DNA from 2 places in the Chryseobacterium sp. X308 genome. Region 1 is predicted to be linked to the other one. Evidence: riboswitches for the same ligand, from Rfam matches in the RefSeq annotation. Region 1 holds a riboswitch; the other holds the start of a gene.
What was found. A riboswitch is a leader RNA that binds a small molecule or an ion and turns the genes downstream of it on or off. The one in region 1 is predicted to bind thiamine pyrophosphate.

Region 1 (3,420 bases):
ATTCCTGCTGATTTAGCTAAGAAAGTAACTGAAAGCATCTCTATTCCAACCATCGGAATCGGTGCCGGTGCAGATTGCGACGGACAGGTTTTGGTGTATCATGATATGGTGGGAATGAACAAAGGTTTCAGCCCGAAATTCTTAAGAAGATATCTTGACCTTTACACAGAAATTACAGGAGCCGTTTCTCAATACGTGAAAGATGTGAAAAATGTAGAGTTTCCAAACGAAAACGAAAGCTATTAGTCCATGCAGAACCAACAATCTATTCAGGGAATATTATCTATTGCAGCTTTGATTTGTCTGGCTGTGGGATGGTTTAATTTATTTTCCCCGGAAATCAATCATTTGCTTTCAAGAAAAGTATTTTATGTTCTGATTGGAGCAAGCTTTTTTATTCAGGCTCCGTTACTTACCAATAAGAATTTTGTTTATGCCATGTATGCTGCAGCGGCTATCTGTGTATTCGGAGCGTTTATTCCGGAAGGCTCAAAACTTTCAGCTGTTAAAACGGTAGGCCTTCTGGCAGGGATTATCCTGTCATTATCCAACAGAAGAAGATAGACTGAAGAGGTATGAAGGAGCAGATTATATATGAAGACAATCATCTTCTGGTGATTAATAAAAAGGTGGGTCAGCTTGTACAGGGCGATAAGACCGGCGATGAATCACTATTAGAATCCATCAAGAACTTTATAAAAATAAGAGATGCTAAGCCGGGAAATGTTTTTCTCGGCTTGGTTCATCGTATAGACCGCCCAACTTCCGGGCTGGTGATCTATGCAAAAACATCCAAAGCGCTTTCCCGTTTGACGCAGATGGTGAAAAACCGCGAAGTGAAAAAAACATATTGGGCCGTTGTAGGAAAAGAAATGATCCCGCAAAGCCAGAGACTGGTGCATTATTTAAAGAAAAACGAAAAAAATAATAAGGCTATTGTCTTTCCGAAAGCTACTGAAGGGGCGAAAGAAGCTATTCTTACTTATCATGTGATCAAAACATTAGACAATTATTTGTTGTTGGAAATTGACCTTGAAACCGGAAGGCATCATCAGATCAGAGCACAGCTATCCAAGACCGGAGTTCCGATTAAGGGTGATCTGAAATATGGAGCACCGCGTTCCAATCCTGATGGAGGAATCAATCTTCATGCAAGAAAACTGGAGTTTATTCATCCCGTTACCAAAGAAAACATTGAAATCATAGCTCCTGTTCCGCAGAATGATGCGATCTGGAGAGCATGTGAGGAATAACTAAAGATTTTTAGTTAATCAAAGGAAAACATAAAAGTCCGTCTCAATTTTGAGACGGACTTTTTCTTTAATATCATTTCAGATTTTGCCCATTCTAAAAAAATGTCTAACTTCGTCTCAAACTTTAGGGGTGTCTGTTACCAACAGACTGAGACTTTACCCTTTGAACCTGATCTGGATCATACCAGCGTAGGGAAAAGTAGATGACTTTTGCTGTACATTCTATTGTACAATAATGGCCATTCCTAAAGTATATTTAATTTATTAGGAATGGAACTTATAATCAACCACACCCGAAAAACATTTGATGTACTTCCTGCCAACCTGGAAGCATTACTGGCTATTGAGCTGCCCGGAAAAAAGAAAGGTATTGCTGTAGCTGTCAACAATCGCATTATTCCCCTGTCTGTCTGGGCGGAAACCATCCTCAATAACAACGATTCAGTTTTAATCATTACTGCCACTCAGGGCGGTTAATTCTCATATTTAATACCAATACTTATGGCTCACTCCATTACATGTTCGCCATTTCCGAACTCAAAGAAAATCTATGTTGAAGGAAAATTACACCCTATCAATGTAGCCATGCGTGAAATACAGCTTAGCCCAACCAAACTGACCAATGGCGGCTTTGAACATAATGCTCCGGTAACCATTTATGACACTTCGGGGCCTTATACCGATGAAAATGCAGTCATTGACATTCAGAAAGGGCTTCCAAGAATCAGAGAACAATGGATTCTGGATAGAAATGATGTGAATATCTTAGACGGAATTACATCTGAATATGGAAAAGCACGTTTGGCGGATCCACGTCTTGACGAACTGAGGTTTTCTTATGATCATAAACCCAAAGTGGCAAAGGATGGCAAAGAACTGACCCAGCTTTACTATGCCAAACAGGGAATCATTACTCCGGAAATGGAATATGTGGCGATCCGGGAAAATCAAAGAATAGAACAGCTGGAATCAGTGTCTAAAGAAATGGCTTTTCAACATCCGGGACACAGTTTTGGAGCCAATACTCCCAAAAGTAAAATCACCCCGGAATTTGTAAGAGACGAAATTGCTGCCGGAAGAGCTATTATTCCCAATAACATCAACCATCCGGAAAGCGAGCCGATGATTATCGGGAGAAATTTCCTGGTAAAGATCAATGCGAATATCGGAAACAGTGCCATTTCATCCAGTATTGAAGAAGAAGTGGAAAAAGCAGTATGGGCCTGCCGATGGGGAGCAGATACTATTATGGACCTTTCAACCGGTAAAAATATTCACGAAACAAGAGAATGGATCATCAGAAACAGTCCGGTTCCGATTGGTACCGTTCCAATCTATCAGGCATTGGAAAAAGTAAAAGGTGTTCCTGAAGATCTTACATGGGAAATCTTCAGAGATACTTTGATTGAACAGGCTGAACAGGGAGTTTCTTATTTTACCATCCACGCAGGAGTTTTACTAAGATATATTCATCTGACAGCCAACAGAGTAACCGGAATTGTATCCAGAGGAGGATCGATTATGGCAAAATGGTGTTTATTCCATCATAAAGAAAGTTTTCTGTATACCCATTTTGAGGAGATCTGTGAAATTATGAAGAAATACGACGTGGCTTTCTCTCTGGGAGACGGTCTTCGTCCGGGATCTATTGCAGATGCCAATGATGCAGCGCAGTTTGCAGAACTGGAAACTTTAGGTGAACTCACTAAAATTGCCTGGAAGCACAATGTACAGGTAATGATTGAAGGACCTGGGCACGTACCAATGCATATGATCAAAGAAAATATGGATAAACAGCTGAAAGAATGTCATGAAGCTCCATTCTATACCTTAGGCCCTTTGACAACGGATATTGCACCGGGTTATGATCATATTACTTCAGGGATTGGGGCTGCCATGATCGGATGGTTTGGATGTGCGATGCTTTGCTATGTAACTCCAAAAGAACATTTGGGGCTTCCGAATAAAGATGATGTAAAAGTTGGGGTGATCACTTATAAACTGGCAGCCCACGCGGCAGATTTAGCAAAAGGACATCCTGGTGCACAATACAGAGATAATGCATTAAGTAAAGCAAGATTTGAATTCAGATGGGAGGATCAGTTCAATCTTTCATTAGATCCGGAGACGGCAAGAGCTTACCATGATGAAACACTTCCGGCAGAAG
Region 2 (3,420 bases), on a different contig from region 1:
GGAATCTCTTTGTGATCACCGAGTATATGTTCTACTTCTCTGGCTATGCTTAATACTTTTCCCAAATGTTTTTCAACAGATTCAGTAAAACGCTTGAAATTGATTTCAGAACGAATACATTCTGCCTCTTCAATAAAATGAGAAGCTATTCCAAGATAATTGACAAGGAGTGTTAAGTCAGCAAAAACCCGGAACGGAATGCTGTCCAGAATATCATTCGTGAAAAAAGTATCATAAACAAAGCTGTAATCTTCACTGACACAGACATTATTAATGGTAAAAGAATAGGTTCCACTGGCTTTCATTCCCATAGAATTCCAATTGGGAATAATATGAACCTCCTCTTTAGGAACGATGAATGAGTGGATGATCTCATTGCCGTCTTTATCCTTTATAGCTTTACCATTTTCCATAACCCTGGCATTCAATGTAAAATGAGTCAGATGAGGTGTTCCTGTTGCGAAATTCCATGAACCGTTGATCAGATAAGTGCTGTCATCCTGTTTTTCTGCCGTCCCGCCAACCATTCCGCTTCCTCCAAAGCAGGTTTCAGAATGTGTAAAGAGTAATTGAGCAATTTCAGGCGTGATATTTCTGGAAAAGTAATTGGCACCGGCACAAAGTGTCAGCATCCAGCCGAAACTTCCATCGGTTTCAGCCCAGCCAAATAAGGCTTTAAGCCCTTCTTCAAAACGGTAGCCGAGTCCGCCATATTTTTGGGGAACCCAGATCTTAAGCAGTCCTTCCTCATGAATATGCTGCATTACTTTATCAGAAATTACAGAGGCGCCCTGAAGTTCTTGCCTGATCTCTTTAATACTCAGCATTAGCTTTGGATTTAATGATTCTCTGCCATTCTATATATCCGGAAATGGCCACTAAAAATAAAAACGACGTTAAAACAGCATAGAGATATAATTCTTTATGAATCATTAGCGGGATTGAAATAAGATTACTGACATTCAGTATTACCCAGTTTTCAATTTTTCTTCTTGCCATCAGCCACATTCCGGCCCAGGCAAAGGCGCTCACCAGAGAATCCCAAACCGGAACATCCGAGTCGGTAAAATGAGTCAGGAAGAACCAGAATAAGATAAAAGTTCCCAGAACAATTCCTCCGGTAATCCATTTTTCTGTGGTTGAGGTAACAGAGATTTCCATCTCGGATCTTTGTTTCCCAAATTTCCAGTACAGCCATCCATAGATGCTCATGACCAGATAATAAAGATTTAAGGTAAATTCAGCATAGAGCTTCGAAGTCAGCATCACATACAGTGTAAGCAGAATACCTGCAATTCCGAAAAGATAGTTGTTGACATTGTTTTTACGGGCCAGTAAAACCTGGATTACTGAAAATAAGACTCCGAACCATTCCGGTAAGGTAATTTGTTTTAAAATGTCCTGCATCATATTAATTATTAGAAATCAAATGATGAGATGATCAATAAGCAATCCCTACGCCGGCGTTATCCGGATCAGGTGTGGAAGTATATTCCTGGGTATCATCTCAGCCACTGTTATCTGTAGCACCCCATTGTTGGGCAAAGGTGCAGCTTTTTGTTGAAAAAAGAAAGGACTTTAGCCTATTATTTTTGAGATATGATCAGGATTATAAAGAGTTCACCGGATAAGTTTTACTTTTATAGTTAATCTAAAAATTATATTATGGATCATCAGCAGGAAATATCGGTACTTAATGACTTACTACACATTACCAACGACAGGAAGGAAGGTTTCGAAAAAGTTGAGGGAAAAGTCTGGGAAATGTATCCGGAAATAAAGGATGAATACGACCATATGATTTCGCAGTCGAAAATCATGAAAAATGAACTGATCAACCTCATCACAGAAAAGCAAGGTACTCCGGAGGACTCAACGTCCGTGGCAGGAGCTGTTCACAGAACATGGATTGACATTAAAAATTCTTTTACCATGGGAAATCTGATAGAATCTACATTAGAAAATGTGGTGTTTGGCGAAAAAGCAGCTATAGAAGCTTATCAAAATGCCCTGGATACTGGTGATCTCAGCCCAAAAAGTACTGAGGTTGTATCTGAACAGCTTCGAAAGCTGAAAGATTCTTATAGACAGTTTAAGAAAATTGAAGAATATAAAAAGAAAGAATAATCAAAAAAACTCCTCTTAAAAAGAGGAGCTTACTATAATCAAGAACAAAATAATATTTAATCACATCAAAAGTATTAAATACCTTATGTTCGGACTTATGATGCAAGTCATATAAACTCAATATTATTTGACCGCATTTTTAGCTTTTTCCGATTCCTTCAAATGATGTTCAAGTGTCGGAAGTGTTTTCGCTGCGAAAGATTTTAATGAGGCTTCTGTTCCTTCCGATGCCTCTTTTTTGAACGCTTCCACATCTTCTTTATGATCACTGACCATAAGATCTGTATATTTTTTGTCAAAGTCTTTACCTTTCTTAGCTTTCAGGTCATCATACATCTTCTGCTTTTCGGTATCTAAGCTTGTGGGTAATGTATACCCTGCTCCTGAAGCCCAATTCTTAAGCTCGTCATTCGCTTTGGTATGATCAGTTACCATCATTGCTCCCAAAGATTTTACTACTGAGTTTTCAGCGTTTGTCGCGGCCAGTTTACCCATCATTACTTCCATCAGTCCTCCTATGGCTGCAGCATCTGCAAACTTTTTGTCCTGATCGCTGAGAGTACTTTTCTGATCTTTGGTGTCTGTCATTTTTGTTGAGTCGGTTACCGTCATTCCGGATTCTGCAGGGGCAGACATTGTGGTACTTTCCTCAGATTGACTCGTGGTTGTCGGTTCGTTTTTTTTGCAGGCAGTTAAAGCAGCTAATGCAAAAATTGTTACTACAAGATTTTTCATAATAATAAATTTTAAATGGTGATATAGAGAAGTCAAACAATGACTTTGTTTATAAATGCAACAATTTATTTGCCAAAAAAGCAGATCACAATACTTTAAACCTAATTATAAAATAATATGAATGAATATATTACAACTGATTAACCAGTCTGAACGTAAGATTAATACGCTCTTTCATGGTGGTGGCAGATTTGGCAATCCGATGTTCCCAGTTTTCCTGAAGGTCTCCTTTCATAATCAATAACGAACCGTGAGGAAGAGGCAGGCTGTATTTACTCTGATGATGGTCTTTTTTCCTGAAATCAAAATTTCTGGTCTGCCCTAAACTTACTGATGCAATCACCGGACGTTTTCCATATCTGCTTTCCTTATCCCGATGCCAGGCAACAGAATCGTTATGATCTCTGTAAAGGTTCAATAATACGGAATTGAACTGATACCCAAATGTTTCTTCTATTCTTTGTTTTAAAGAAAACAGTTCAGGTGTCCAGGGGCTGGTATCCAGTTCCCCAATACCTGAAGGATAAGCTCTTTCTTCATCTCCGTACCAGGCTGTTA

Region 2: linked by a shared signal. The riboswitch ahead of pnuC (nicotinamide riboside transporter PnuC) and the one ahead of thiS (sulfur carrier protein ThiS) in region 1 are both predicted to bind thiamine pyrophosphate.

What each region holds. Positions count from the first base shown of each region.
Region 1 is NZ_JAJFZH010000008.1:114,447-117,866, reverse strand. Features, by position in the region: gene panB (3-methyl-2-oxobutanoate hydroxymethyltransferase) at 1-246, shown strand, start outside; gene LIV57_RS11195 (hypothetical protein) at 250-564, shown strand; gene LIV57_RS11190 (RluA family pseudouridine synthase) at 576-1,253, shown strand; TPP riboswitch at 1,370-1,466, shown strand; gene thiS (sulfur carrier protein ThiS) at 1,524-1,730, shown strand; gene thiC (phosphomethylpyrimidine synthase ThiC) at 1,755-3,420, shown strand, end outside.
Region 2 is NZ_JAJFZH010000009.1:43,608-47,027, forward strand. Features, by position in the region: gene LIV57_RS11765 (hypothetical protein) at 1-827, opposite strand, end outside; gene pnuC (nicotinamide riboside transporter PnuC) at 814-1,410, opposite strand; TPP riboswitch at 1,436-1,544, opposite strand; gene LIV57_RS11775 (PA2169 family four-helix-bundle protein) at 1,666-2,127, shown strand; gene LIV57_RS11780 (DUF4142 domain-containing protein) at 2,251-2,862, opposite strand; gene LIV57_RS11785 (alpha-ketoglutarate-dependent dioxygenase AlkB family protein) at 2,993-3,420, opposite strand, start outside.